4 regions of the Streptomyces sp. NPDC048290 genome follow, and region 3 is predicted to be linked to each of the others. Evidence: riboswitches for the same ligand, from Rfam matches in the RefSeq annotation. Region 3 holds a riboswitch; each other region holds the start of a gene.

Region 1 (7,093 bases), on a different contig from region 3:
GAAGTCCTCACCCACGCCCGTCTGTTCGGCATACATGGCATACAACTCGGCTGCTCTGAGATCGAGTTGGGTGTCGACACCGCCCGCATGGGCCGCCGGGGCGGACGCGGCGGCCTCCAGACCGGGACCCGGCGTCACGGCCAGGTCGTAGCCGCGCACCCGGTGTCCGGCGGTGGCGAGGCTGGCGGCCATCGGGGCGCCCATGTGCCCCGGCCCGACGAAGGCGACCGTACGGGCGCTCACCAGGCCGCCTCCTCGGTGCCGCCGGACGCGGCGAGGCCCAGTTCGCGGGCGCCGAGGGGCTGGAAGTGGCGGGCCACCTCGGTGTCCGTGACCTCGGCCAGGGTCGCCGGGGACCAGCGTGGGGCGCGGTCCTTGTCGACGACCTGGGCGCGGATGCCCTCGACCAGGTCGGGGGCGGTGAGCGCGGCGAGCGAGACGCGGTACTCCTGGTCGAGGACCTGCTCCAGGGAGCCGAGCCGCCGGGCGCGGCGCAGCGCGGCGAGGGTGACCTTGAGCGCGGTGGGCGACCTGGTGAGCAGGGTCTCGGCGGTCTCCTTGGCGGCGGGGTCGCCGTGCGCGAAGAGGCGTTCCACGATCTCCTCCACGTCGGGGGCGCTGTAGCAGGCGTCGATCCAGGCCCGGTGGGCGGCGAGTTCCCCGGCGGGCGGCGGCTGCGCATGGCGGGCGAGGGCGTCCCGGACGGGCAGGTCGCCGAGGTCGGCGAGGAGGGCGGGCAGGGTCGCGGCGGGGACGTAGTGGTCGGCGAGGCCGGTGAGCAGGGCGTCCCCGGCGCCGATCGCGGCGCCGGTCAGGGCGAGGTGGGTGCCGAGTTCGCCGGGGGCGAGCCCGAGGAGGTGGGTGCCGCCGACGTCGGGCACGAAGCCGATGCCGGTCTCGGGCATCGCGACCCGGGAGCGCTCGGTGACGATCCGGACGCTGCCGTGCCCGGAGAGCCCGACCCCGCCGCCCATGACGATGCCGTCCATGACGGCGACGTACGGCTTGGGATAGCGGGCGATCCGGGCGTTGAGGTGGTACTCGTCGTACCAGAACGCGGCCGTGGCGGTGCCGTCGCCGTCCCGGGCGTCGGCGTGGATGGCGCGGATGTCGCCCCCGGCGCACAGCCCGCGCTCCCCGGCGCCGGTGAGCACGACGGTCTCGACGGCGGGGTCGGCCGCCCAGTCGGTGAGGGCCCGGTCGATGTCCCGGACCATGGCGTGGCTGAGCGCGTTGAGCGCCTCGGGCCGGTCCAGGACGACATGGGCGGCCCGCCCCCGGACGTGGAACTGGACCCCGCTCATCCGAACGCCTCCGTCAGTCCGCGGGCCACGATGACTCGCATGATCTCGTCGGTTCCTTCCAGGATCTGCTGGACCCGCGGGTCGCGCACGATCTTCTCGATGCCGTACTCGCTGAGGTAGCCGTAACCGCCGTGCGGTGGGAGCGCCCGGTCGGCGACCGTGTACCCGGTGTCGGTGGCGAACCGCAGGTACGGGGCGATGGGCGCATGGGTCGTCTGCTCTCCTCGGATGGGATCAGCGGCGTTCCGGGTCGAGGGGTCCGGGAAGGGCTGGAGACCGTCAGAGAGCGGTGAGGCGATCACGGCCAGGACTGCGAAGTCACTGGTGGGGCGGGGTGCACACCGGTGCCATGCGTGTCTGCTCCATCCTCGTGGACCACACGGAACGAAACCCCCGGCCGGTATCCTGACTCCCGGATCAGCGCGCGCCGCCCACCTTCCCGACGACTCTGCCCTCTCGTCAGTGGCGTGTCGCCCGACGGTGGACTCCCCGGTCACAGTGGCGGGACCGGGCCGGAGTCACACCGGCTTCCCCGCACCGCGGGCCATGCCCCCGACTATATAGTTGGACGTCCTACTAAATCCAGCGAGCCGCCCCCTAGGCTCCCGCCATGCGCATCGCCTCCCTGCTCCCCGCGGCCACCGACATCGTCGCGGAACTGGGCCTGGCCTCCCGCCTGGTCGGCCGTACGCACGAATGCGACTGGCCGCCCCAGGAGGTGGCACAGGTCCCCGTGGTGACCGGCGCTGACCTGGACCAGGACCGCCTGTCCAGCCGGGAGATCTCCGACGCGGTCGGCGGCGCGGCACACTCCGGCTCCTCCCTCTACACCCTGGACACCGAGGCCCTGGCGGCGGCCCGCCCCGACGTGGTCCTGACCCAGGACCTGTGCGCGGTCTGCGCGGTCTCCTACGAACGGGTCGGCACGGCGGTCCGCGCCCTGAACGCCGACACCCGCGTCCTGAGCCTCGAACCCCGGACCCTGGACGACGTCCTGGACTGCCTGGTCACGGTCGGCGACCTGCTCGGCGTACGGGACCGCGCGGAGCGCCGCCGGGCGGACCTGACGGCCCGTCTGTCCCGGGTCCGCGCGGCGACCGCACGGGGCCCCCGTCCCCGGGTCGCCGCGATCGAATGGCTCGACCCCCTCTGGCCGGCCGGCCACTGGGTCCCGGACCAGATCACGGCGGCGGGCGGCACACCCCTGCTCGCCTCCCCCGGCGACCACACCACCCCGACCACCTGGGAGGCCCTCCGCGCCGCCGCCCCGGACGTCCTCCTGCTCCTCCCCTGCGGCTTCCCCCCCGACCGCACCCTGCGCGAGACCCACCTCCTCACCACCCTCCCCGGCTGGCAGGACCTCCCCGCGGTCCGCGAGAACCGCGTCTGGGTCCTGGACGGCCCGGCGTACTACAACCGCCCCGGCCCACGGGTGGTCCGGGGGGCGGAGGTACTGGCGTGGGTGCTGAGGGGGGTACGGGCGGGGGCTCCGGTGACGACGGCCGAGGCCCGCCTGCTGCCCGCCTGACGGCACCGTCGCGGGGGACCGGACACCCGGCCTCAGCCCCCCGGGCGGACCTCGGTCAGCGGACGTCCACGTAGTCGCCGGGCGCGGTCGCGGTCGCCGTGGTGGAGGAACCGGCGAAGGAGTAGCGCCAGTAGCCGTCCGTCGCCGCCTTCACCGTGGTCCTCAGCTTTCCGGAGCGGTCGGTGGTGACCGTCTTCACCGTGGTGTAGGCGGACGCCCCCTTCTTCCGGAACTGGAGCTTCACCTTCTGGCCGGCGTAGCCGGGATAGCCGCCGCGCATCTCCCAGTCCGCGTGTTCCAGCAAGCCGGTGACGGTCAGCGTCTTGCCCTTGGCCACCGGCTCGGGACCCGCGTTGGCGTTCAGCATGGCGTCCCGCAGCACGGACACGGACTTGGCGGAGTGCAGATCGGCATGGCTCCTGCCGTCGGCGGAGCGCGCCCAGACGGCCGCCTTCCAGGTGCCGGCGAAGGAGTTGCGGCCTAGCTGTCCGCGCGGATAGAGGTAGGCGAACGGAGTCGTGCACCTCGACGTGGTCGCGTTCACCTTGGTGCAGGTCGCCGCGAACGCGCCGTGCAGAACGGCGACGGGGCTGGCGTACGAACCCCGGTAGAGATACAGGTCCCCGCTCGCGATCCCCGACGGGTCGGTGGCCGTGAACGTGGCGTTGAAGCTCTGGAGATGCTCGTGGGACAGCCGCACCGGCTTGTTCGCGTTGACAGTGACGTTCGAGATACGGGTCGAGCCCACCACCTCGTCGCCGTCCGGTGCCGGACCGGCGAACGCCCGGGTGATCGTGCGGGTCAGACTGCCGCCCTGGTCGTCGGCGGCGGTCACCCGCAGCGTGACGAACGAGGCCCCGGCGGGGACATGGACCGTGGCCGAACCGTCTGCGGCGACCGGTGACTCGGTCCAGGTCCGGCCGTCGTCCGTCGAGTGGGCGAGTCCGGTGACCCTGGTGTTCGCCTCCGCCGGGTCCGTGTCGCGGGTGGTCGCGCTCGCCAGGACCCGCACCGGACCGGCCGCCGCGCGTCCGTACGCGTCCAGCCCCGGAACGCTCAGCCTGGTGTCGATCAGCGGCAGGTCCTGGCCCCTGGTCTGCGCCGAGCGGAACGTCCACCGGCTGTGCACGGACGGGGACAGCCGGGCGGACGGCACCCGGCGCTCGACGGTCTGGTCGAGGGTGTACGTCGTCAGCGACCAGGGCAGGACGGACGAATTGACATAGTCGTACGCGTCGAGACCGGCGGCCTCCGCGTAGGTGACACCGGCGGCCGAGGTGAGCTTGTACGCGTAGGAGGCGCGGCGCTCGATCCCGGGGTTGCCGGACGCGTCGTCGAAGGCACCCGACTCGTGCAGCGTGATCCGGTCGCTGGCCATCCGGTAGGAGCCGGGGTGGGCCGGGGTCGTCGGCTGGAACGGGGCCGTGCCCAGGGTCTCGCCCGCGCTGGTGCCGGCCGCCGGTCGGCGGTTGGGGAGACTGAGGGTCAGACCGTCCTTGCCGTAGCTCAGCGACCGCCTCTGGGTGCGGTTCGGGAGGGCGTACTCGGTGACCGAGCCGCCGGCGGACACCGGGGCTCCGAGGTACGCGCCGCCCTCGGGGAAGTCCGGGGAGTTGAGCAGCGAGGCCGTCGTCCGTATGCCCGGGGCGCCGATCTTCGTGACGGTCTTGGCGAGGGCCGCGGTACGGACCGTCTTCACGGGGGAGGCGGGGACGGTGTTGTCGAAGCTGTGGGTGAGGTCGTAGACGTACGGGCTCGGCACACTGTCCGAGGAACCCTTCTTGACGAGCACCTCGTGCACCCGCAGGGAGACGCCGCTCACCGAGAACGGGGTCGCGTACACCTTGCGGTCACCGGAGCCGACGGAGCCAGCCGTGTCGCCGCCCGGGACTCTGATCCACGCGGACATGCTCTCCCGGGTGGCGGTGGTGTCGTCGACACGGATCGCGGTCTCCTTGGCCGCGCGCTCGTCGAAGGTGACCGTCTTGCCGGCCGAACCGACCGAGAAGGCGCGGCTGAGCAGATAGTCGGGCCGCTCCCACGCGCTGTGCATCATGACCGCGAAGTAGTCGCCCGGCGGCAGCTTCACCGTGGCCGAGGGCCCGTCCGTGTGGTGGTCGACCCGGACCGCCGTCCAGGTGCGGCGGTCCCAGAGGTGGAGGGTCTTCCAGTCGACGGACGCGTTGGTGATGGTCAGCTTGACCGGGTACGTCGCCGCGTTGGCAGCGCGCGTGGCCGTGGTCCGGGAGTCGGCCGGAAGCCCCACGGTCGCGGTGCGGGCGGGCCCGGACTCGCCGGTCTGCCGAACAGTCACCGCGCCGTCCACGGCGGCGAACGAGTAGCGTCCCGCGGTCCCGGTTCCCGACGTCACCAGTACGTCCCGGCCGTCGATCAACTGGACGCGCCCCCCGCCCCCGAGGCTCGCGCTCTGGCCACCGCGCTGCACCACCTCGCCCACGGGCGGGACCGGCTCGGTGGCCGTCGCCGCCGGCGCCAGCAGCATGGAGGCGGTCAACGCCGCCCCGCACAGCCCCACCATGGCGTGTCTTCGCCCCCGGCCCACCCGCGACACGGACATGCGTACCCCCCTCGGCTCGACCCCTGGAATCCCGCCCGGCACCTGCCTGACAGGCGATGATCGACTTACTGTAAGGGGTGTTCGGGGAATCGGCCCGGGTCGGTTTCCGTATCGCCTCCGGCAGCGCCGATGGCCGGTAATCGCCGCATCGCCACCGGGTGCGCGGCACTGCGCGAGGCGGCCGTCCCCGCCCCCCACCCCCGCCCCCTCTCGCCCGTACCCAACCGACCCCCTTCGCCTTACCCTGTTGACATCCGCAGGGGGCGGACGAGGGGGACACGGGTGGGGTTGCGGGAGGTCGGTACCTCCGTAGCGGAGGGTCCGGGTGCCTGGCGGGTGCGGGTGCGTGATCAGCGGGGGACGGGGGTCGCCGGGGCGGCCGTGATGCTGACCGGGCGTACGGCGCTCACCTGCGCGCATGTGGTGGAGACCGCGCTGGGGCTCGGCCCGTCGTACAGCGGTGGGACGCCGGGCGGAGTGGTGCGGGTTGATTTTCCGGGGGTCGGGGCGGGGCAGGTGGTGGCGGCGCGGGTGGTCGACGGGGGGTGGCTGCGGTCGCCGCCCGTCGGGGATCTCGCCGTGCTGCGGCTGGAGGAGGCCCCGCCGGACGGTGTGCGGGCCGCGCCGCTCGCGCGGTGCGGGGACGGAACCGGGGCGCGGGTACGGGTGTTCGGGCATCCAGCGGGGGTACCCGAAGGCTTGTGGGCCAGGGGAGAAGTGGTGGGCGCCGGTGGCACCCACCCCGGCTGGCGGCAGATCGACGGCGTCGACCTGGCCGGTGCCGCGGTGGAGCGGGGGTTCAGCGGTGCGGGGGTGTTCGATGTCGGGCGCGAGGCGGTCGTGGGGGTGCTCGCCACCGTGCTGGTGCCGGGCGGGCGCGCGGGGCGGGTCTCCTGGATGATTCCGCTGGACGTGCTGGACGGGACCGCCTTCGAGGTCCGCGGGCCCGCGGAGGGGGCGCGGGTTCTCCCGCCGCGGGTGCTGTGGGGGCTCGTGGACCGGCTGCTCGCGATGGACTCGGTGCGCGAGGACGCCGGGGCGCAGTTGCTCGGGATGCTGCCGGTGGCCATCGCCGGGGGCGTCGGGCGGCGCGGGTCGGCGCGGATGCAGCTCTTTGAGATCGTGCGGCGGTGCGGGGACTTCGCGGACGGGCCGGGGACGCTCGTGGAGGCCGTGCAGTGGATGGAAGGGAGCACCACCGCGGTGGACGACTTCGTGGCCGAGGCGCGCAGGACCTGGCCGGATCGGCTGGGTGACGATGGCTGACACCGTTCCGCCGCCCGACCCGCACACCACGGACCAGCTCGCGGACGCCCTGATGCAGGTGCGGGTCCTGGACGACCTGGAGGTCCGCCGGCTCTGTGTGCTGGACGCCCTGGACCGGCTCCGGCTGCGGCTGTCCATACCGGAGTTCGACGACAAGAAGATCCACGTCGTGGCGATGGTGCGCGCCTTCGGCACCGTCCCGAACGGCTGGCGGCGGCTCACCGAGGCCGTCCAGCATCTGGCCGACCACGATCTGCCGTCCCGGCACGCCGCCGCCCTCGCCCACCCCGTGGTGCCACCCGTCGTCGACGGCTCCGCGCTGCACGAACTGGAGCGGGCGCTCGCCGGGCTCGACCGGACGTCCGTGCCGGAGCTGCCCGCCGTCTACCACGCCGCCGCCGGTGAGCACTTCGGGCC
Region 2 (7,093 bases), on a different contig from region 3:
CGGTGGTCGGGGGGTCGGTGGTCGGGGGGTCGGTGGTCGGGTCGCTGCTCGGGCATGGGGTGATCCTCGCAGCCGGGGTCGGGGCATGGGACGCGGCAAGTTCGGGCGAGGCGGGTGGTCCGTCGTTCGAAGGGGTTTGGCCGGAGATCGTCCGGAGATCGATGATCTTGACCTATTGTCGGGGCGATTTGTCCGCAGATCGTCGTTCGTCAGATCGCCGCTCGTCAGATCGTCGCTCGTCAGATCGCAGTTCGTCACTGTTCTCCGGGAGAAACATGGCCATGACTCGGACCGCCTTCGATCACGCTCCGCCCCTCCCCCGCCGGGCCCCGGTGGAAGTCACCCGGGCGGGAGACCGCCCCAGTCCCCGGCGCCGGGCGCGCGCCGTGGTCGTCGCGGCCGGTGTGCTGGCGTTCGCGGGGGTGACCTGGGGGCAGTTTCCGGCCGTCGCCGCGAACGGGGCGGGCGGGATGAAGGGGGCCAAGGGGCACGACGTCTCCTCGTATCAGAAGGACGTGGACTGGCGTTCGGCGCGGGCCAAGGGGGCGCGGTTCGTGTATGTGAAGGCGACCGAGTCGGTGTCGTACCGCAATCCCTATTTCGGGCGGCAGTACGACGGTGCGCGGGGGGCCGGGCTGGTGCGCGGGGCGTATCACTTCGCGCTGCCGGACCGGTCCTCGGGCGCTGCGCAGGCCCGGTACTTCGTGCGCAACGGCGGGGACTGGCGGGCGGACGGGTGGACGCTGCCGCCCGCGCTGGATCTGGAGGGCGATCCGTACGGTGCGAAACGCCGGTGCTACGGGATGAGCGCGGCGCGGATGACCGGCTGGATCTGGGCGTTCAGCGACGAGGTGCGGCGGCTCACGGGGCGGCGGCCGGTGATCTACACCACGGCGCGATGGTGGAACGCCTGCACGAAGCGCAGTACCGCGTTCGCGGACGACCATCCGCTGTGGGTGGCCCGGTACGGGGCGCGAAGCGCCGGGGAGCTGCCCGCGGGGTGGGCGCGGTGGACGTTCTGGCAGTACGCGGACCACGGGAAGCTGCCGGGTGACCAGAATCTCTTCGACGGTCCGGAGGACGGGCTGCGGGGGTTCGCCAGGGACGAGTGACGCGGGCGCCCGCCCCGGCAGCACGAGCCCGACGCGAGCCCAACTCGGCCCGCGCACGGGCCCGGTAGGGGTCCCCTGCGGGGCCGGGAGGCGTGGGGCGGGAGTCCCGTAGAGGGCCTGGTGGGGTGCGGTGCGGGCCCGCGGAGCGAAGTGGAATGCCGACTCCCCGTCACATACACCCTGATGCCCCCCTCAGTTCACCATTCGTTCATCTGGGTTACCTACGTTCATCCGGCCGATGACCTCGAACGAATGCTTGGGTAAATGGAAAACTTCTCGCTGATCCTCGCGATTGTGGTGATCACCGCACTTGCGTTCGATTTCACGAACGGTTTCCACGACACCGCCAACGCGATGGCCACCACCATCTCGACCGGTGCGATGAAACCCAAGATCGCGGTGGCGATGTCCGCCGTACTGAATCTTGTGGGCGCCTTCCTCTCCGTGGAGGTCGCGAACACCATCTCGAAAGGGCTCGTCGACGAGTCCGGTATCCAGCCAGAGGTCATCTTCGCCGCGTTGGTCGGCGCGATCCTGTGGAATCTGCTGACCTGGCTGGTGGGTCTGCCCTCGTCCTCCTCGCACGCCCTGATGGGCGGTCTGATCGGTGCGACCGTGGCGTCCGCCGGTATGGGCGCCGTGCACGGCGATGTGCTGATCACCAAGGTGCTGATCCCGGCGATCGCCGCCCCGCTGGTGGCCGGCCTCGCGGCGATGTTCGCGACCCGGCTCACCTACTCCCTCGGCAAGAAGTCCGCCGGGAGCAAGTCCTCCGCCAAGGGCTACCGCGCCGGGCAGATCGCCTCCGCCGGTCTGGTCTCGCTGGCGCACGGCACCAACGACGCCCAGAAGACCATGGGCATCATCACCCTCGCCCTGGTCGCCGGTGGCGCGCTCGCCCCCGACTCGGACCCTCCCACCTGGGTCATCGTCTCCGCCGGTGTGGCCATCGCGCTCGGCACCTACCTGGGCGGCTGGCGGATCATCCGCACCATGGGCAAGGGCCTGACCGACCTCCAGCCGCAGCAGGGCTTCGCCGCCCAGACCAGCGCCGCCACGGTCATCCTGGCCTCCTCCCACCTCGGCTTCTCGCTCTCCACCACGCACTCCGTGTCCGGCGCGGTGATGGGCGCGGGCCTCGGCCGCAAGGGCGGCGTGGTCCGCTGGTCGACCGCCACCCGGATGTTCGTCGCCTGGGGGCTGACCCTGCCCGCCGCCGCCGTGGTGGGCGCGCTCGCCGAGTGGGTGTGCCGCGCCGGGGCCTGGGGCACCGCCCTGGTGGCCATCTTCCTGGTCGGCTCCAGCGCCTGGATCTGGAAGCTGTCCCGGCGCGAGATCGTCGACCACACCAACGTCAACGACACCGACGGCGACACCGGCGCCGGGAGCACCGACGGCACCGGTCCGGGCGTGGCGCCCGACGAGGCGCCCGGTGTGGTCACCGCCGCCGTCGCCGCCGTGACACCGCCGCCGACCGTCGCCGCCGAAGGGGCCGCGGCCACCGTCCCGGCGCAGGCGACCGCCGCGGCCACGCCCGTCCCGGGCACCGGTCCCGATCCGGCCGCGCCCAAGGCCACGGTCTGACCCCGCGCCCCTCCCCCGACCCCACCAAGGATTCAAAGGACTCAGCAGCATGGAAATCGACTGGGCGGCCCTCGGCTCCGTCTTCGGAGTCAGTCTCGTGGTCACCGTGGCCCTCGTCGGCCTGTTCACCCTCGCCATCTCGGGGCTGTCGCGCCATGAGCGCGCGGCCGAGACCGGCGGGAGCGCGGCGCTCGCGGTCACCGGCGCCTACGCCTGCTTCGCGGCGTGCCTCGGGGCCGTGGCGTACGGGATCTATCTGATCGTCGCCTGACAGCGGCGCCACGGCCGTACAGCCGTACGCGCCTCACATGTGCCTCGCACGCGCCCCGCGCGCGGTACGGAGGGCGGGTAAGGACCCTGACGTATCTGGGTCCGTACCCGCCCTCCGTGGTGTGTGCGGACGGGTCCCCAGGGGCGTGGCACGCTCTTCCGCCGCTGGTCAATGGCTGGTTGACGGTTTCTCCAGGCCCGTGGTGGACTTCCGGGGCCAACAACGGCGACACGAGAGGAAGCCGGTGCGAATCCGGCGCGGTCCCGCCACTGTCACCGGGGGAGAACCCCGGGAGCCAGGAACTCTCACCGCCGCTTACGTCGAACCAGGGCGCGGACACCCTGAGTGAGGACAGGTCGCCATGCACGGCTGCCGATCGAGGCGCGCCACCGGAACCACGATCCCGTCGACCGTCCCGACGGCCGGCTGAGCCGTGGCCGCCGGACGCGACTTCGCGTACGGCGCCGCCGCCGGGCTCCTCGGTGATCTGCTCCTCGGCGATCCGCGCCGCGGGCATCCGGTCGCCGGGTTCGGCCGGGCCGCGGGCGCCGTGGAACGACTGCTGTGGCGCGACCACCGGGGCTGGGGCGCCCTGCACACCGCCGTGTGCGTGGGCGGCGCCATGGCGCTGGGCACGGCGGCGGCCCGTACCGTACGGTGCTCCGCCGCCGCCTCCGTCGCGCTGACCGGCGCGGCGACCTGGGCCGTGGTCGGCGGCACCTCGCTCGGCCGGGAGGCGCGGGCGGTCGGGCGGGCACTGACGGCCGGGGACCTGGCCGGGGCGCGGGCGCTGCTGCCGCGGCTGTGCGGGCGCGATCCCCAGACGCTGGACGGTGACGGGATCGCGCGGGCGGTCGTCGAGTCGGTCGCGGAGAACACCTCCGACGCGGTGGTGGGGGCGCTGGTGTGGGGGACCGTCGGTGGTGTGCCGGGGCTGCTGGGGTTCCGGGCGGTGAACACGCTGGACGCGATGGTGGGTCACCGCTCCGCGCGCTACCGGCGGTTCGGGTGGGCGGCGGCGCGGCTGGACGACGTGGCGGGGTGGCCGGGGGCACGGCTGACGGCGGCGCTCGCCGTGGTCGCCGGGGGTGATCCCCGGGGGGCGTGGCGGGCATGGCGGGCGGACGCCGGGAAGCATCCGAGTCCCAACGCCGGGGTCGTGGAGGCGGCCTTCGCCGGGGCGCTGGGCGTCCGGCTCGGGGGGACCCTGTCGTACGCGGGACGGGTCGAACGGCGGCCGGTGCTGAACGGGACGGGGCGGGCCGTGACGGTCGCCGACATCGAGCGGGCGGTACGGCTCTCCCGCCGGGTGCAGTGGCTGGCGCTGGGGGCGGGCGTGGCGGGGGCGCTGGGGTGGGCGGCGTACGCCGGGGGGTCGCGGGGCGGCACACCCGTGCGGACGGAGCCCGCCCGACTCGACCTCATCCGAACAGATCCCGCTCGGTTCGAGCGCATCCGAACCGATCCCGCTCGGTTCGAGCCCACTCGAACAGAATCCGCTCGGTTCAAGTCCACCCGAACAGAACCCGCTCGGTTCAAGTCCACCCGAACAGAACCCGCTCGGTTCGAGCCCACCCGAACAGAACCCGCTCGGTTCGAGCCCACCCGAACAGAATCCGTCCGATGACCGGCCGCGGCATCCTCGTCGCCGGTACCACCTCCGACGCGGGCAAGAGCGTCGTCACCGCCGGGATCTGCCGGTGGCTGGTGCGGCGGGGCGTCAAGGTCGCGCCCTTCAAGGCGCAGAACATGTCGCTGAACTCGTTCGTGACCCGCGAGGGCGCGGAGATCGGGCGGGCGCAGGCCATGCAGGCGCAGGCGTGCCGGATCGAACCGACGGCGGCGATGAACCCGGTGCTGCTGAAGCCGGGCGGGGAGCGCAGCAGCCAGGTCGTGCTGATGGGGCGGCCGGTGGGCGAGCTGAGCGCGCGCGGCTACCACGGCGGACGCCAGGAACGCCTGCTGGGCACGGTCCTGGAGTGTCTCGACGGGCTGCGGCGGACCCATGACGTCGTGGTGTGCGAGGGCGCCGGGAGTCCCGCCGAGATCAATCTGCGCCGGACCGACATCGTGAACATGGGGATCGCCCGCAACGCCCGGCTCCCCGTGCTGGTGGTCGGGGACATCGACCGGGGCGGGGTGTTCGCCTCGTTCTTCGGGACGGTCGCGCTGCTGTCGCCGGAGGACCAGGCGCTGGTCGCCGGGTTCCTGGTGAACAAGTTCCGCGGGGACGTGTCGCTGCTCGCGCCCGGCCTCGACATGCTCAAGGGCCTCACCGGGCGGCCGTCGTACGGGGTGCTGCCGTTCCGGCACGGGCTCGGCATCGACGAGGAGGACGGGCTCAGCGCGGCGGCACGCGGGGCGGTGGCCGGGGAGCCCGCGGGGGCGGACGTGCTGCGGGTCGCCGTCTGTGCCGTCCCGCTGATGTCCAACTTCACCGACGCCGACGCGCTCGCCGCCGAACCTGGTGTGGTGGTGCGGTTCGTGGACCGGCCCGAGGAGATCGCCGACGCCGATCTGGTCGTCGTACCCGGCACGCGGGGGACGGTCCGGGCGCTGGCGTGGCTGCGGGAGCGGGGGTTCTCCGAGGCGTTGCTGCGGCGGGCGGCGGGCGGGCTGCCGGTGCTCGGGATCTGCGGGGGGTTCCAGTTGCTCGGGGAGCACATCCAGGACGACGTGGAGAGCCGGGCCGGGTCGGTCGACGGGCTCGGGCTGCTGCCGGTGCGGGTGCGGTTCGCGGCCGGCAAGACGCTCGCCCGGCCCGTGGGGGAAGCCCTCGGGGAGCGGGTCGAGGGGTACGAGATTCATCACGGGGTCGCCGAGGTCACCGGTGGCACACCGTTTCTCGACGGGTGCCGGGTCGGCCAGACCTGGGGCACCCACTGGCACGGCTCGCTGGAGTCGGACGCCTTCCGGCGGGCGTTCCTGCGGGAGGTGGCCGCCGCCTCCGGGCGCCGGTTCGTGCCCGCGCCCGGCACCTCGTTCGCCGCGCTGCGCGAGGAGCGGCTCGACCGGCTCGGCGATCTCATCGAACAGCACGCGGACACGGACGCGCTGTGGCGGCTCATCGAGTCCGGCGCGCCGAACGGACTGCCCTTCATCCCACCGGGAGCGCCCGTATGACCAGTCCCTCGCCCGATCCCACCGTCCTGCTCCTGTCCACCGCCGACACCGATCTGCTCGCCGCCCGTGCCGCGCCCGGGGTCCGCTACCGGATCGGCAACCCCACCCGCGTGGACGTGGAGAGCGAACTGCCCGCGTTGCTGGAGGGCGCCGCCCTGGCCGTCGTACGGCTGCTGGGCGGGAAGCGGGCCTGGGAGGACGGGCTGGCGCGGCTCGCCGCGTCCGGGGTGCCGACCGTGCTGCTGGGCGGGGAGACCGTGCCGGACGCGGAGCTGATGGCGCTGTCGTCGGTGCCCGCCGGGGTGGTCGCGGAGGCGCTGCGCTATCTGGTCGAGGGCGGGCCGGACAACCTCGCCGAGCTGGCCCGGTTCCTGTCGGACACCGTGCTGCTGACCGGTGAGGGGTTCGAGGGACCGCGCGCGATGCCGGAGTACGGGGTGCGGGGCGGGCGGGCGTGGCGGGAGGGGCGGCCGACGGTCGGGGTGCTCTTCTACCGGGCCCATGAACTGAGCGGCAACACCGGCTTCGTGGACACGCTGTGCGAGGCGGTCGAGGCATGCGGCGCGAACGCGCTGCCGGTGTACTGCGGTTCGCTGCGCGGCGCGGACCCCGGGCTGTACGAGCTGCTCGGGCGGGCCGACGCGCTGGTGGCGACCGTGCTGGCCGCCGGTGGCGCGCACGCGGCGGACGCCTCGGCGGGCGGCGACGAGGAGGCGTGGGACGTCGGGGCGCTGGCGGAGCTGGGCGTGCCGGTGCTCCAGGGGCTGTGCCTGACCTCGTCGCGGGCGGCCTGGGAGGGTTCCGACGCCGCGCTGTCGCCCATGGACGCGGCGATGCAGGTCGCGATCCCGGAGTTCGACGGACGGCTGATCACCGTGCCGTTCTCGTTCAAGGAGCAGGGCCCGGACGGCGTACCGGTGTACGTGGCGGACCCCGGGCGGGCCGCGCGGGTCGCCGGGATCGCCGTACGGCACGCGCGGTTGCGGCACACGCCGAACGCGGA
Region 3 (7,093 bases):
AGTCGTCGCGGACGGCGTCCTGCTTGCGCTGGAGGACGGCGGTACGGGACTCGCGGTAGGCGAGGGCGGTCGCGGTGACCGCGCTGACGGCGGCGACCAGGACGAACACCACCACGAGCCGCACGCGCAGCCCGCCCAGGCCGCCGCGCCGCGTCCCGGCCCTCTCGCGGCGCCTCACACCGGTCCGAACCGGTAGCCGAAGCCCCGCACGGTCTGGATGTAGCGGGGCTTGGCGGGTATGTCCTCGATCTTGGCGCGGAGTCTGCCGACCGCCGCGTCGACGAGGCGGGAGTCGCCGAGGAAGCCGTGGTCCCAGACCGAGCGCAGGAGCTGTTCGCGGGTGAAGACCCGGCCGGGGGCGGCGGACATCTCCAGCAGGACCCGCAGTTCGGTCGGGGGCAGGGCGAGCGAGGTGCCGCGCTTGGTGACGGTGAGCCCGGCGCGGTCGATGACGAGTCCGGCGTGCTGCTCGCCCGGTGCGTCCCGGGTGGGTTCGGCGCGGCGCAGGGCGGCGCGGATCCGGGCCTCCAGGACGGGCGCGGTGACGGGTTTGACGACATAGTCGTCGGCGCCCGCCTCCAGGCCGCGCACGATGTCGGTGTCGTCGCCGCGGGCGGTGAGCATGATGACCGGGACGGTGGAACCGGCGGCCCGCAGTCTGCGGCACACCTCGAAGCCGTCGATGCCGGGGAGCATCAGATCGAGCACGGCGATCTCCACGGTGGTGGGGTCGGCGAGCAGCGCGAGACCGGCCTCGCCGGTGGCGGCGGTACGGACCTCGTAGCCGTGGCGGCGCAGCACCAGTTCCATGCCGTCGCGCACGGAGACGTCATCCTCGATCAGCAGCACATGGGGCATGGCGTCGATTATGCGTGACGGTTTGCGCTGCTCAGAGCGGTGGTGGGGGGCCGGGGGGCGACGGCGGCGCTTTGTTACGTGTTCATCATGCGGCGATGGACGGGTCACCATGTGCGGGGCCGACGGTGGTCGGCATGATCAGTCACCACACCTTCTCCGCCCGTTCCCGGCGCCGGTTCGCCGGGGCGTGCGCGGTGCCGTTGCTCGTCCTGCTCGCCGCGTGCGGCGGGGGCGGCGATAGCGCGGCGGACGAGCCGGTCGCCTCGGTCGCCGGGGAGTCGGCGCCCGCAGCGCCGGACCCCTCGGCGCCCGCGGGCTCGGCCGACACCGGCAAGGGCGCGTTCTACGACGCGCAGATGACCTACGTCGAGTGCATGCGCACCAAGGGCGGGGTGGAAGACTTCCCCGATCCCCGGCTGAGCGGCTATCTCGACTGGGCGAAGATCGACGAGGTCGTCGACCCGAACGGCGGGGGCGAGGAGTACAAGGGCGGCAAGGACGCCGTGTGCTTCCCCGAGCTGTCCGCGGCGATGGCCCTGGAGCCGCCGCGCGATCCGCAGCGGGACTTCGAGTCGATGCTGGCGCACGCCAAGTGCATGCGGGACAACGGGGTGTCCCGGTTCACCAACCCCACCATGTCCGGCGGCGGGGTCATGCCCGGCGGCGACCCCAACCCCGCCGACCCGGCGTTCGACCAGGACTCACCGGCGTACAAGGAGGCCCGCCGGGCCTGCAAGGACAAGCTGCTCGAAGGTCTGGACGGGATGCAGTAGATGGCACGCAAGGTTCTGTTGATCGGCGGTGCGGCGGTGGCCGTCGCCGCGACCGTCGCGGGCGCGGTCGCCTACGGCGGGCGCGGCGACGACGGCGGGGGCGCGGCGAGCGCGCTGCCGCCGGACACGGTCGCGGTCGCCCGGACCGATCTGGAGCAGGCGAAGACGGTGGACGGGCGGATCGACTTCGCGCAGCGCCGCCCGGTGAAGGCACCGGTCGAGGGGACGGTGACGGTGGCCGCCGAGGAGGGCGCCACCGTCCGCCAGGGACAGGCCCTGTACGAGCTGGACGACAAGCCGGTGACCCTGCTCTACGGTCCAGTCCCGGCGTTCCGCGAGATGAAGCCGGGTGACCGGGGCAGCGATGTGCTGCAACTGGAGCGCAATCTCGTCGCGCTCGGCTATGGCGCGGGCCTGTACGTCGATCCGCGCTACGACGCGGCCACCGCGGCGGCGGTGAAGCGCTGGCAGGAGGATCTGAACCGGACGCCGAGCGGCCGGGTGGGCCGGGGGGACGTGGTGTTCCAGCCGGAGGAGGTCACCGTGGTGCGCGCGGACGCGGCGCTCGCCGACCAGGTCGGCCCGGATGCGGCCGTCCTGACCGTGGCGTCGACCCGGCCGGTGGTGCGGGCGGAGCTGGACCAGGCGGACGGGGCGCTCGCCGCGCCCGGCACCCGGGTGGAGGTGACCCTGCCCAGCGGGAAGAAGGCGGCCGGGAAGGTCGGCGGGACGGCCCGCCCGGAGGACGGGGCGGAGCCGGTGGGGCAGGACGTCATCACCGTGGAGATCGTCCTCGACGGCGGGGCGGCGGCGGCCCGGGGCGAGGACACCGGGGTGAGCGCGAGTGTCCGGTTCGTCAGTGAGCGCCGGGAGGATGTGCTGGTGGTGCCGGTGGAGGCGATCGTGGCGCTGCGCGGCACCAACGGCGGCTACGGCCTCCAGGTGGTGGAGGGGAGCACATCGAGGATGGTGCGGGTGACCGCCGGCATGACGGCGGACGGGCTGATCGAGGTGAGCGGTGCCGGGATCGCGGCGGGCACGAAGGTCGGGGTGGCCCGCTCATGACGGCGTCCGTCCCGGCTCCCGTGGTGGAGCTGTCCGAGGTGACGAAGGCGTACCCGGGCGGGGTGCACGCCCTGCGCGGGGTGAGCCTGACCGTCGGGGACGGTGAACTCCTCGCCATCGTGGGACCGTCGGGCTCCGGCAAGTCCACGCTGCTCCAGGTGATCGGCACCCTGGACCGGCCCACGTCGGGCACGGTCCGGGTCGCCGGGCACGAGGTCGGCGCGCTGGGCGACGCCCAGTTGTCGGCGCTGCGCGCCCGGCACATCGGGTTCGTCTTCCAGCACTTCCATCTCGTGGCGGGCGTCGGCGCCGTCGACAACGTGGCGGACGGGCTGCTGTACGCGGGCGTGCCGCGCCGGGAGCGGCGGACGCGGGCCCGTGCCGCGCTGGAGCGGGTCGGTCTCGGGCACCGGCTCGGGCATCGGCCCGCCGAGTTGTCGGGCGGTGAGCGCCAGCGGGTGGCCATCGCGCGGGCGCTGGTCGGGGAGCCGGAACTGCTGCTGGCGGACGAGCCGACGGGGGCGCTGGACAGCGCGTCCGGGCAGACCGTGATGCGGCTGCTGCGGGAGCTGAACACGGCCGGGACCACGGTCTGTGTGATCACGCATGATCCGGGGATCGCCCGGTCGCTGCCCCGCCGTGTCCAGGTCAGGGACGGGGAGATCGTCGCCGACTCGCGCGGGGAGGTCCGGTGAGGAGCGTGCGGCGGACCCGGCCGCTCACCGGGCGACCGCGCCCGCCCGTGCCGTCCCGGCTGCTCCCGGCCGATGTGCTGCGGCTGGGCGCGGTGGGGCTGCGGTCCCGGCGGACCCGGGTGGTGCTGTCGGCGCTGGGCATCGCGCTGGGGATCGCCACGATGGTCGCGGTGGTGGGGCTGTCGCAGTCCAGCAAGGCGGATCTGATGGCCCGCCTGGACCGGCTCGGCACCAATCTGCTGACCGCGGAGGTCATCCCGGACACGGGGGCGCGGGAGGTGCGGCTGCCGAAGTCGGCGGTGGCGATGGTGGAGCGGATCGGTCCGGTCGAGCACGCCACCGCGACCGGTCAGGTGGACGCCCGTATCCGGCGCAGCGCCGTGGTGCCCGAGGAGCGGACGGCGGGGGTGACCGCGCAGGCGGCCCGCACCGATCTGCTGACCGCGCTGAACGCGGAGGTGGCGCGGGGCGTCTGGCTGGACCGGGCCAGTGAGCGGCTGCCGGTGACGGTGCTCGGCGCGCTGGCCGCCGAACGGCTCGGGGTGACCGCGCCGGGCGAGACGATCGTGATGGACGACGAGCAGATGGTGGTCGTCGGCATCCTGGAGCCGGTGGAGCTGGTGCCGAACCTGGACCGGGTGGCGCTGGTCGGGTTCCCGGCGGCGGAGCGGTACTTCGGGTTCGACGGGCGGCCCTCGATGGTGTTCGAGCGGTCGCCGGACGCCACGGTCGACGAGGTGCGGGCGGTGCTGGCGCGCACGGTGAGCCCGGGGGCGGAGGGGTACATCAAGGTGTCCCGGCCGTCGGACGCGCTCGCCGCGAAGGCGGCCACGGACCGGGGGCTGACGGCGCTGATGCTGGGGCTCGGCGCGGTGGCGCTGCTGGTCGGCGGGGTCGGGATCGCCAACACGATGGTGATCTCGGTGCTGGAGCGGCGTCAGGAGATCGGGCTGCGCCGGGCGCTCGGTGCCACCCGGGGCGCGGTGCGGGTGCAGTTCCTGATGGAGTCGCTGCTGCTGTCGGCGCTGGGCGGGGCGGCGGGCGCGGTGCTGGGCACGGCCGCCACCTGGGGGTTCGCGCTGGCGCAGGGCTGGCGGCCGGTGGTGCCGGTGTGGGCGCCGGTGGGCGGGCTCGCCGCGACGCTGTGCATCGGGGCACTCGCGGGCCTGTATCCGGCGGTGCGGGCGTCACGGCTGCATCCGACGGTGGCACTGAACGGGACGTGAGCGGCGGGGCGGGCGGTCGGGGCGGCGGCTTCGGCGGGGCGCTCTCGGCGGGGGCGGCGGCTTCGGCGGAGGCGCGGTATCGGCAGCGGCTTCGGCTCGGCTTCGGCGGGGCGGTGGTGTCAGGGCTGGCGATATCAGGGTCCCCCTCCCCCCGGCGGGGTCCGCCCTCCCCGCCCCGGTCCCCCCTCCCCCGCCCGTCCTCCCGACCGCCGTCCCGGAGTTCCCCTGACCGCGGCCGTCCCGCGCCGGTAGCATCACCGGGTCCGGTCCCCAGCGGCCGGGCGCCACAACCGAAGAGGCGCACGTGCGGGGGAAGCCGGTGGAAGTCCGGCGCTGGCCTGCAACCGTGAACGGCCCCACGGCGGCCGTGAGTCGGAACACCCGGCGTGCGTGACATACCGCTTCCACTGTCATGGTCCGCAGCGTGAAGCCGGGAGCGCCGACCCGTCGTGGCCGGTGCCTTCCGTCGCGCGGGCGGTCCGCCGCACCAGGAAGGCACAGCCATGCGCCGCACATCCACCGTCTCCCGGTCCTACCGGACCCTCGTCGCCGCGTCCGCCCTCGGGCTCGCCCTCTCCTCGGCCCCGGCCGTCGCCCACGCGGGCACCGCCACCAACACCAACGCCCCGGTCAAGGTGTCCCTGACCGTGCAGGGCCCGGACGGGCTGCTGTTCAAGGGGAAGGTCAAGACCAAGGGGCATGAGGTGACCACCGCCACCGGCGGTACCCACAGATGCGACGGCACCAACGGCGGCGCCCACCCGAGCGCCGTGCCCACGCCGACCGCGGCGCTCGACGACGCGGCCCGCAAGCACCACTTCACGTGGGACGGCACCTGGTACCCGTCGTTCGAGGACTTCTTCGTGGAGTCCATCAAGGACGTCACCGGCGGCGGGGTCGCCTACTGGAACATCTCCGTCAACGGCACCCCGACCCCGGTGGGCGGCTGCCAGTTCAAGCTGAACGCGGGGGACAAGGTCGCCTTCACCTGGACCACGTTCTAGAGCGCGGCGGTGCGGGCCGGGGACGTCACCGCGTCCCCGGCCCGCGCCTCTCAGACGCCCCAGCGCAGGGCGAGGGTGTCGCCCACGTTCACCGTGGCGCCCCGGGTCGCCGCGGTGAACGCCGCTCCGTCGGTGCTGACCTTCCAGGTGCTGGAGCCGCTGTTGGCCTTGCCGTTGAGCGCGGTGACCGTGCCGGTGCCGGAGGCCGGGGTGACCGAGGTGACACAGCCCGCCGGGGTCGCGGCGGAGGCCGCGGCGTCCAGGACCGCGCCGAGGGTGGTGGTCGTACCGGTCGGGGTGATCGCGACCGAGCAGACCTTGAGGGTGCCGCTGCCGTCGTCGACCGTCAGCGCCAGCTTGGTGGCGGTGCCGGAGGTGAAGGTGGACTGACCCACCCACTGCGGGGCGCCCACCGTCGTCGGCAGCGGCGGGGCGGAGGTGAAGCCGCCGCCCGCGACCGCGCGCAGCCCGTCGATGGAGGCATAGGCGGACGGGGCGGTGTCGCTGGGCAGGTACTTGAAGCCGCCGCCCGGGTTGAACTGCTGGGCGATCAGGAAGTCCACCGGTGTCTTGCCCATCGGCGTGAGGAAGTCACCGGTCTGCGGGTTGATGCCGCAGGCGTTAAGGCCGGACACCGCCCAGCCGTTGGAGTCGGTGTTCGCCCCGAACATGGCGAGGAAGGCCCCGCTGTTCGACACCAGCTTGCTCTTCAGGAACGCCTTGGCCTGGGTGATGTCGGGGTCGGTGTTGGGGACGCCGGACACGCACAGCGCGGCCATCGCGGCGCCGGTCATGTCGATGTCGCTGGCGGCGGCGAGCTGGGTCGGGTTGCCCTCGGCCTTGCTGAAGTTCCAGCCGCCGTCGTTGTGCTGGTTGGCCCGGATACGGGTGACCATGGCGTCCCGCAGGGACTGGGGGACGCGGATCTGCCCGGCCTGGGTGCGGGCGCCGTTCAGGGCGAGCGCGGCGAACACCGTGCCGTTGAAGTTGGCCGACGGGCCGAAGTAGCCGGGTTCGGCGGTCTGCCAGTAGCGGTAGATGTCGGCGATCAGGTTGCGGGAGGCCGAGACGCGGGCCGGGTCGATCCCGGCGGCGTACGCGTTGAGGGTGCCGCGCTCGTAGTCGGTGACGACCGGGGAGGCGGACGGCCAGCCGCTGGTGGCCAGCAGATTGCGGTAGACGGTTCTGGCGTTCTTGCTGGTGTCGGTGCCCGGTACGACGTCCACGGCGGCGGTACCGGCCGCGGCGAACGCGCTGAACGCCCACTCGTTGGACAGCCCCGACCCGGCGTAGGAGCCGTCGGCCGCCTGGAGGCTGTCGAGGTAGGCGACCCCGTTGGTCTTGGAGGTGGCGATCTGGGCGGGGGTGGCGGTCGCGGCGGCGGGCAGGGTGGTGAGGGCGAAGGCGCCGAGGGCGGCGGCGGAGGTGAGGGTGAGCCGGCGCAGTGCGGTACGGCGGTGAGCGAGGCGCGG
Region 4 (7,093 bases), on a different contig from region 3:
AGCTCTCCGCCCCGGCAGCCGCCCCGGTCGCCCGCACCGCCGTCCTGGTCCGCGCGCTCACCCCCGGACCGGCCGACGTGACCCACCGCGCCCGCGCCCACCGCGACTGAGGAGCCCGCACCATGACCACCCTCCACGACACCACCGCGGCCCCCGCCCTCGCCGACCGCTCCGTGTGGCCCGCGTCCACCACCGAACCCCGCCCCGGCGAGGTCGCCGTCGGCGGAGTCGCCCTCACCGAACTCGCCGACCGCTTCGGCACCCCCGTCTATGTGCTGGACGAGGCCGAGGTCCGCGACCGCTGCCGCACCTACACAGACGCCTTCCCGGACGCCGAGATCCTGTACGCCGCCAAGGCGTTCCTGTGCCGTGCCATGGCCCACTGGGTCGCCGAGGAGGGACTCGGCCTCGACGTCTGCTCCGCCGGGGAACTCGAACTGGCCGTCACCACCGGCTTCCCCGCCGACCGGATCGTGCTGCACGGCAACGCCAAGTCACCGCGCGACCTGGCGAGCGCGCTGCGGCTCGGCGTCGGACGGATCGTCATCGACAGCCCCTCCGAGATCGCCCGGCTGGCCGCCGCCGTGGGGCCCGGCGGACATCAGCGGGTCATGGTCCGGGTGGTGCCCGGGATCTCGGCGGGCGGCCACGACAAGATCCGCACCGGCACCGAGGACCAGAAGTTCGGGCTGTCCATCTCCGACGGATACGCCCAGCACGCCATCGCCCGCATCCTGGACCAGCCACAACTCGAACTCACCGGGCTGCACTGCCATCTCGGCTCGCAGATCACCAGCGTCAAGCCGTATCTCGCGGCCGTGCGCAGACTGGTGGGGCTGATGGCCCGGCTGCACCGGCAGCACGGCGTGATCCTGCCCGAACTCGACCTCGGCGGCGGCCACGGCATCGCCTACCGCCCCGGCGAACCCGCCCTCGACCTCACCGCGCTGGCCCGCCGGGTGCGCGCCGAACTCACCGGGGCGTGCGCGGCGGCGGGGCTGCCGGTGCCCCGGCTGCTCATCGAACCGGGCCGGGCCGTCGCGGGCCCCGCCGGGATCGCCCTCTACCGGGTCCTCGCCGTCAAACACACCGGCGCGCACACCTATGTGGCCGTCGACGGCGGCATGAGCGACAACCCGCGTCCGGCGCTGTACGGCGTGCGGTACGCGCCCCGGCTGATCGGCCGCGCGGGCGGCCCCCCGGCCCCGGTCACCGTGGTCGGCCGGCACTGCGAGGCGGGCGACGTGCTGGCCGCCGGCGCCGAACTCCCGGACGACGTCCGGCCGGGCGATCTGCTCGCGGTGCCGGTCGCGGGCGCCTACCACCTGTCGATGGCGTCCGGCTACAACCTGGTCGGCCGTCCGCCGGTCGCCGCGGTCACCGACGGCCGGGCCCGGCTGCTGGTCCGCCGGGAGTCCCTGGACGACATCCGCGCCCGGGACGTGGGCCTGTGACCGACGGGCCGGGGAGCGGAACTCCCCGGCCCCGCCCATGGATCAGGCCAGTTCCGAGCGGACCGTGCGGGCCGCTGCCACCAGGTGCTCCAGCGACGCCCGGGTCTCCGGCCAGCCACGGGTCTTCAGACCGCAGTCCGGGTTCACCCACAGCCGCTCCGCCGGGATCGCCTTCAGCCCGGTGCGCAGCAGCTCGGCCGCCTCATCGGCGCTCGGCACCCGCGGCGAGTGGATGTCGTAGACACCCGGTCCCGCCTCGCGCGGATAGCCGTGCGCGGCCAGCTCACGCGCCACCTGCATGTGCGAGCGGGCCGCCTCCAGGCTGATCACATCGGCGTCGAGGTCGTCGATCGCCCGCACGATGTCACCGAACTCGGCGTAGCACATGTGCGTATGGATCTGCGTGTCCGGCCGCACCCCGGCGGTGGACAGCCGGAACGCCTCCGTCGCCCACGCCAGATAGGCGGCGTGGTCGGCGGCGCGCAGCGGCAGCGTCTCGCGCAGCGCGGGCTCGTCCACCTGGATGACCGAGGTACCGGCCGCCTCCAGGTCGGCCACCTCGTCGCGCAGGGCGAGCGCCACCTGCCGTGCGGTGTCCCCGAGCGGCTGGTCGTCCCGGACGAACGACCAGGCCAGCATGGTCACCGGCCCGGTCAACATGCCCTTGACCGGCCGGTCGGTGAGCGACTGCGCGTATGTCGTCCAGCGCACGGTCATCGGCTCCGGGCGGGAGATGTCCCCGGCCAGGATCGGCGGCCGGACGTACCGGGTGCCGTACGACTGGACCCAGCCGTGCTGGGTGGCGAGATAGCCGGTGAGCTGCTCGGCGAAGTACTGGACCATGTCGTTGCGCTCGGGCTCGCCGTGCACCAGGACATCGAGACCGGCCTTCTCCTGGAACGTCAGCACGTCCCGGATCTCGCTCTTGATGCGGTCCTCGTACCCGGCGGTGTCGATCCGCCCGGCCCGCAGATCGGCGCGGGCCGTGCGCAGCGCGTCGGTCTGCGGGAAGGAGCCGATGGTGGTGGTCGGCAGCAGCGGCAGCCCGAGGTGGGCGCGCTGCGCCGCGGTCCGCTCGGCGTACGGCTGGGAGCGGCGGGCGTCGGCGTCCGTGACGGCGGCGGCACGGGCCCGCACCGCCGGGTCGCGGGTGATCGGCGAGCCCGCGCGGGACGCCAGGTCGGCCCGGTTGGCGGCCAGTTGGGCGGCGATGGCGTCGGTGCCCCCGGCGAGCCCCTTGGCCAGCGTGACGATCTCCGCGGTCTTCTGCCGGGCGAACGCCAGCCAGCGCCTGACCTGCGGTTCGATGTCCCGCTCCGGGGCGGTGTCCAGCGGCACATGGAGCAGCGAGCAGGACGCGGCCACGTCGACCCGGTCGGCGAGCCCCAGCAGGGTGCCCAGGGTGGACAGGGACCGGCTGAGGTCGTTGACCCAGATGTTGCGGCCGTTGACGACACCGGCCACCAGCCGCTTGCCGGGCAGCCCGCCGACCGCGGCGAGCGCGTCCAGGTTGGCGGCGGCGGACTCCGTGAAGTCCAGCGCGAGCCCCTCCACGGGCGCCTTCGCGAGCACCGGCAGCGCGTCCCCGAGCCGGTCGAAGTACGAGGCCACCAGCAGCTTCGGCCGGTCGGTGAGGGCACCGAGGTCACGGTAGGCGCGAGCGGCGGCGTTCAGCTCGGCCGGGGTGCGGTCCTGGACCAGGGCGGGCTCGTCCAGCTGGACCCACTCGGCACCGGCCGCCCGCAGATCGGCGAGCACCTCCGCGTACACCGGCAGCAGCCGGTCCAGCAGGGTCAGCGGATCGAAGTCGGCGGCCACGCCCGGCGCGGGCTTGGCCAGCAGCAGATACGTGACCGGGCCGACCAGCACCGGACGGGCGGTCAGCCCCAGCGCCAGCGCCTCGGCCAGTTCGGCGACCTGCATGGCGGAGTCGGCGGCGAAGACGGTGTCCGGGCCCAGCTCGGGCACCAGGTAGTGGTAGTTCGTGTCGAACCACTTCGTCATCTCCAGCGGCGCCACGTCCTGCGTGCCGCGCGCCATCGCGAAGTAGCCGTCCAGCGCGTCGGCGGCCACCGCCTCCCGGTGCCGGGCGGGGATCGCGCCGACCATCACACTCGTGTCCAGCACATGGTCGTAGTACGAGAAGTCACCGGTGGGGACCTCGGCGATGCCCGCCTCGGTGAGCCGGCGCCAGTTGGCGGAGCGCAGTTCGGCGGCGGTGGCGCGCAGCGCGTCGGCGGTGACGCGGCCCTTCCAGTAGCCCTCGATCGCCTTCTTCAGTTCCCGGTGCTGTCCCTGACGGGGGTAGCCGTACACGGTGGCCCGTGCTGCCGCGGCTGCGGACTTGCTGGTCACGGAGATCTCCTTCGCGAGATGAATCCCTGAGATCCCGGCGACGGGACGCGGACGCGAAGGGTGACGAGGCCGGGCGGTCCCGGTCCGCGCGCGGCATGGCACGGTCCTTGGCCTGGCTCTGTACGCCGACCCGCCCACGAGGTCACCGGAATGTCCGCGCACGGAGGTCCGCGCACGGGCAGTGGCAGGTCTTCGGACTCGCGGGCCCGTCCTGACGACGTCAGGACACCTACTGGCCGTCGCTTCCCAGGCCCGTTCTCCCGGACCCAGTGCGTATGACGGCGGTCGTTCCCACTCACCGCTGCGGGGCAGTCCCGGATTCCCACCGGGTTCCCTCTTACGACATCCCGCCTGGCGGACGGGACGAACCAGCTGCACCGGCCACCCTAACCGCTACCGCGCCATCGCGTACATGACGTCCCACCCGTGCCGTGTCCGGGGGAGCGGACACGGCACGGGAGCGTGACCGCCGTGCTCAGCGGGGTGCCGGGGCGGCGGGCGGTGCGTAGCGCAGCGGGGTGAGCTGCTGGACGTCGTAGCGCAGCCGCAGCGCGGCGATCGCCGCGTGATCGATCTCTCCTCCGTCCTCGCCCGCGCCGTCCAGCAGGGCGAGGAGTTCCTCGAAGTACCGCTCGTGCGCCGGGGGCGGGGCCGCCTGGAACAGCACCCGGGCGGGGTCCGGGCCGGTGTTGGCGAACGCGTGCGGACAGCCCGGCGGTACGAACAGCAGCGTGCCGGGGCCCGCCCGTACGGCCCGCTCACCGGCGGCGGACTCCCACTCCCGCCAGTGGTCCGGGGTCCGCACCAGCGGCTCGAACGCGAGCACCTCCAACTCGCCCTCGATGACGTAGAACAGCTCCTCGCTGTGCGTGTGGGTGTGGGCGCCCACATCGAAGCCGGGCGGGACGACGACCTCGAAGGTGGACGCCACGCGGGAGTGCTCGCCGGTCACCTTGAACGTGACCCGCTGGGCGGCGACCGCCACGGTCCGCCCCCGGCCGGGCGGCACGATCAGCGGCCCGGCGGACGCGCCCGCGGTCACCGGGTACGCGGCGGACGGCGGCGGACGGTCGGGTCCGGATCGGCCGCCGTCATACGGGGCCCTCCGTGGAGACCGCCGCCGTGTCGGTCGCGGGCGCCGGGGCCTGCGCGGGGACCCGTACCGGGGCGGCGCCCGCCGGATCGGCCCGCACGCCGGAACCGGCGCCCTGCTCGGCCGCGGGTTCCGGGCTGTCGGTGGTCCATCGGCCGAGGGAGATCTCGGCGGTGATGCCCGGCCCGAACCCGGCGATCATCCCCGACGCCCCCGGCGCGCAGCCGCCCTCCTCGAACAGCCGGCGCAGCGCGTCCAGGACGACCGCGCTCGCGATGTTCCCGTACTCGGCGAGCGTGGCCCGGCTGAAGCGGAACATCTCCGACGGCACCCCGAGATAGTGGCTGAGGTCGTCCAGGATGCGCGGCCCGCCCGCGTGGATCAGATAGAAGCTCTGCGCGCTGGCGTCCCGCCGGTACTGGGCGGCCAGCGAGGACAGCGCCGGGGCGAGCTGCTCCATGGTGCCGGGCACCCGGCGGTCCAGCATGAAGTGGAAGCCGGTGGGCCGCACCCGGTAGGCGATCCAGTCCTCGCTGTCCGGCACCAGATAGGAGCCGTTGGCCTCCAGCTCGATGCCGGTGCCGCCCATGCCGCGCACCACGGCGGCGGCCACCGCGTCGCCGAACAGGCCGTTGGAGAGCATGTTGCCCACCGTCAGATCGGTCGGCTGGTAGCACAGCGAGCAGAACTCGCAGGCCACGATGAGGGCGTTGGAGCCCGGGTGGGCCATGCAGAAGTCGTGCGCCCGGTTGATGGCCGCGCCGCCCGCCGCACAGCCGAGCTGGGCGATGGGGATCTGCCGGCAGTCGTACCGGAACCCCAGCGTGTTGATCATCCAGGCGGTCAGCGACGGCATCATGAAGCCCGTGCACGACACATAGATGATGACGTCGATGTCCCGCGCTCCGAGCCCGGCGTTCTTCAGGGCCCGCTCCACGACGTCCGGCACCCGCGCCTTGGCCTCCGCCTCGTACGTGGCGTTGCGTGCCTCTAATCCCGGGTGCCGGAGCGTACGGTCGAGCGGCTGCACGATATGGCGCTTGCGCACCCCGGTGTTGCCGATCAGCCGGAGCGCGAGCGGTAGTTGCTCGTGCCCGGCGTACAGCGAACGGGCCAGACCCAGGGTCTGTTCATGGGTGATCGTGTACTCGGGTACGGCGACCGCGGGGCGGCACAGAACAGGCATGGTTTCCCCCTTCAGAGATGATCCGCGTATGAGATCCGTCTCGGCAGACCGGTGCTTGCCCGGCATGTCCAAGGAACATGCGACAAGCACACTAAACGCACCCGATAGCGTGAGATGGGAGTGCGGGCGGCGGGGAAGGGGCGCGGAACCCCGCCCCGGACCGGGGCGCACGCCGGGGCACACGCTCCGCCCCGGCGGGCGGACGGCGGTGGGGCGGGATGGGGCGGCGAGGGGCGGGCGGAGGGGGCGCGGGCGGGTGACGGGGTGGGGCGCGTGGTCGCTGGTGAGGCGGCACGGCAGGTGGCGGGGTCCGTGACGGGGCGGCGGGATGTGGGGGCGGGGCGGGGTGTGGGGGCGGACCGGCGGCACACGGTCCCGTGGCGTGGCGTGGCTGGCGGCGCGGCCCGCGGGCGGTGGTGGAGCGGCAGGACGGTGAGGCGGCACGGCAGGTGGCGGGGTCCGTGACGGGGCGGCGGGATGTGGGCGCGAGGCGGGGTGTGGGGGCGGACCGGCGGCACACGGTCCCGTGGCGTGGCGGGCGGCACGGCCCGCGGTGGCGGGGGCGGGCGTGAGGTGGGGCCTTCGGGGGATCGCGGACCGGAGCTGACCGCAAGGGTTTCTAGCGTGGCGGGCAGTCGACCAAGGAGCCACTCCATGACCCACTCCATGACCCACTCCAAGACCGTTCTCGTCACCGGCGCCACCGGCACCGTGGGCCGCCATCTCGTCGCCCGGCTGCTCGCCACCGGGCACCCGGTACGGGCCCTGACCCGGGACCCCGCGACCGCCGAGCTGCCCCCGGGCGTCGAGGTGGCCGCCGGGAACCTCGGTGTCACCGCCACCCTCCCCGCCGCCTTCGCCGGGGTCGGCGCCGCCCATCTGATCAGCTTCGGCGACGGCTACGCCCCCCTCGACAACGCCCCCGGCATCGTCGCCGCGGCCGTCGCCGCCGGGGTGCGCCGGGTGACCGTGCTCAAGGGCGGCGCCGAGAAGACCCCGCTCGAC

What was found. A riboswitch is a leader RNA that binds a small molecule or an ion and turns the genes downstream of it on or off. The one in region 3 is predicted to bind cobalamin.
Region 1: another riboswitch for cobalamin. It lies ahead of AB0D49_RS32725 (acyl-CoA dehydrogenase family protein); the one in region 3 lies ahead of AB0D49_RS28135 (DUF4430 domain-containing protein).
Region 2: another riboswitch for cobalamin. It lies ahead of AB0D49_RS31165 (cobalamin biosynthesis protein); the one in region 3 lies ahead of AB0D49_RS28135 (DUF4430 domain-containing protein).
Region 4: another riboswitch for cobalamin. It lies ahead of metE (5-methyltetrahydropteroyltriglutamate--homocysteine S-methyltransferase); the one in region 3 lies ahead of AB0D49_RS28135 (DUF4430 domain-containing protein).

What each region holds. Positions count from the first base shown of each region.
Region 1 is NZ_JBEZLM010000024.1:144,579-151,671, reverse strand. Features, by position in the region: partial or broken gene AB0D49_RS32740 (3-hydroxyisobutyrate dehydrogenase) at 1-105, opposite strand, end outside; partial or broken gene AB0D49_RS32735 (NAD(P)-binding domain-containing protein) at 151-243, opposite strand; gene AB0D49_RS32730 (enoyl-CoA hydratase/isomerase family protein) at 240-1,304, opposite strand; partial or broken gene AB0D49_RS32725 (acyl-CoA dehydrogenase family protein) at 1,301-1,489, opposite strand; cobalamin riboswitch at 1,682-1,868, opposite strand; gene AB0D49_RS32720 (cobalamin-binding protein) at 1,915-2,832, shown strand; gene AB0D49_RS32715 (hypothetical protein) at 2,888-5,410, opposite strand; gene AB0D49_RS32710 (trypsin-like peptidase domain-containing protein) at 5,753-6,676, shown strand; gene AB0D49_RS32705 (hypothetical protein) at 6,669-7,093, shown strand, end outside.
Region 2 is NZ_JBEZLM010000022.1:92,405-99,497, reverse strand. Features, by position in the region: gene AB0D49_RS31185 (class II aldolase/adducin family protein) at 1-56, opposite strand, end outside; gene AB0D49_RS31180 (lysozyme) at 471-1,112, shown strand; gene AB0D49_RS31175 (inorganic phosphate transporter) at 1,377-2,696, shown strand; gene AB0D49_RS31170 (hypothetical protein) at 2,746-2,967, shown strand; cobalamin riboswitch at 3,134-3,295, shown strand; partial or broken gene AB0D49_RS31165 (cobalamin biosynthesis protein) at 3,401-4,303, shown strand; gene AB0D49_RS31160 (cobyric acid synthase) at 4,591-6,090, shown strand; gene cobN (cobaltochelatase subunit CobN) at 6,087-7,093, shown strand, end outside.
Region 3 is NZ_JBEZLM010000018.1:161,353-168,445, reverse strand. Features, by position in the region: gene AB0D49_RS28165 (ATP-binding protein) at 1-178, opposite strand, end outside; gene AB0D49_RS28160 (response regulator transcription factor) at 175-858, opposite strand; gene AB0D49_RS28155 (hypothetical protein) at 993-1,631, shown strand; gene AB0D49_RS28150 (peptidoglycan-binding domain-containing protein) at 1,632-2,696, shown strand; gene AB0D49_RS28145 (ABC transporter ATP-binding protein) at 2,693-3,391, shown strand; gene AB0D49_RS28140 (ABC transporter permease) at 3,388-4,617, shown strand; cobalamin riboswitch at 4,903-5,022, shown strand; gene AB0D49_RS28135 (DUF4430 domain-containing protein) at 5,121-5,621, shown strand; gene AB0D49_RS28130 (hypothetical protein) at 5,672-7,093, opposite strand, start outside.
Region 4 is NZ_JBEZLM010000001.1:13,775-20,867, reverse strand. Features, by position in the region: gene AB0D49_RS00095 (SAV_915 family protein) at 1-110, shown strand, start outside; gene lysA (diaminopimelate decarboxylase) at 123-1,454, shown strand; gene metE (5-methyltetrahydropteroyltriglutamate--homocysteine S-methyltransferase) at 1,497-3,809, opposite strand; cobalamin riboswitch at 3,992-4,180, opposite strand; gene AB0D49_RS00080 (cupin domain-containing protein) at 4,285-4,851, opposite strand; gene AB0D49_RS00075 (type III polyketide synthase) at 4,901-6,088, opposite strand; gene AB0D49_RS00070 (NAD(P)H-binding protein) at 6,743-7,093, shown strand, end outside.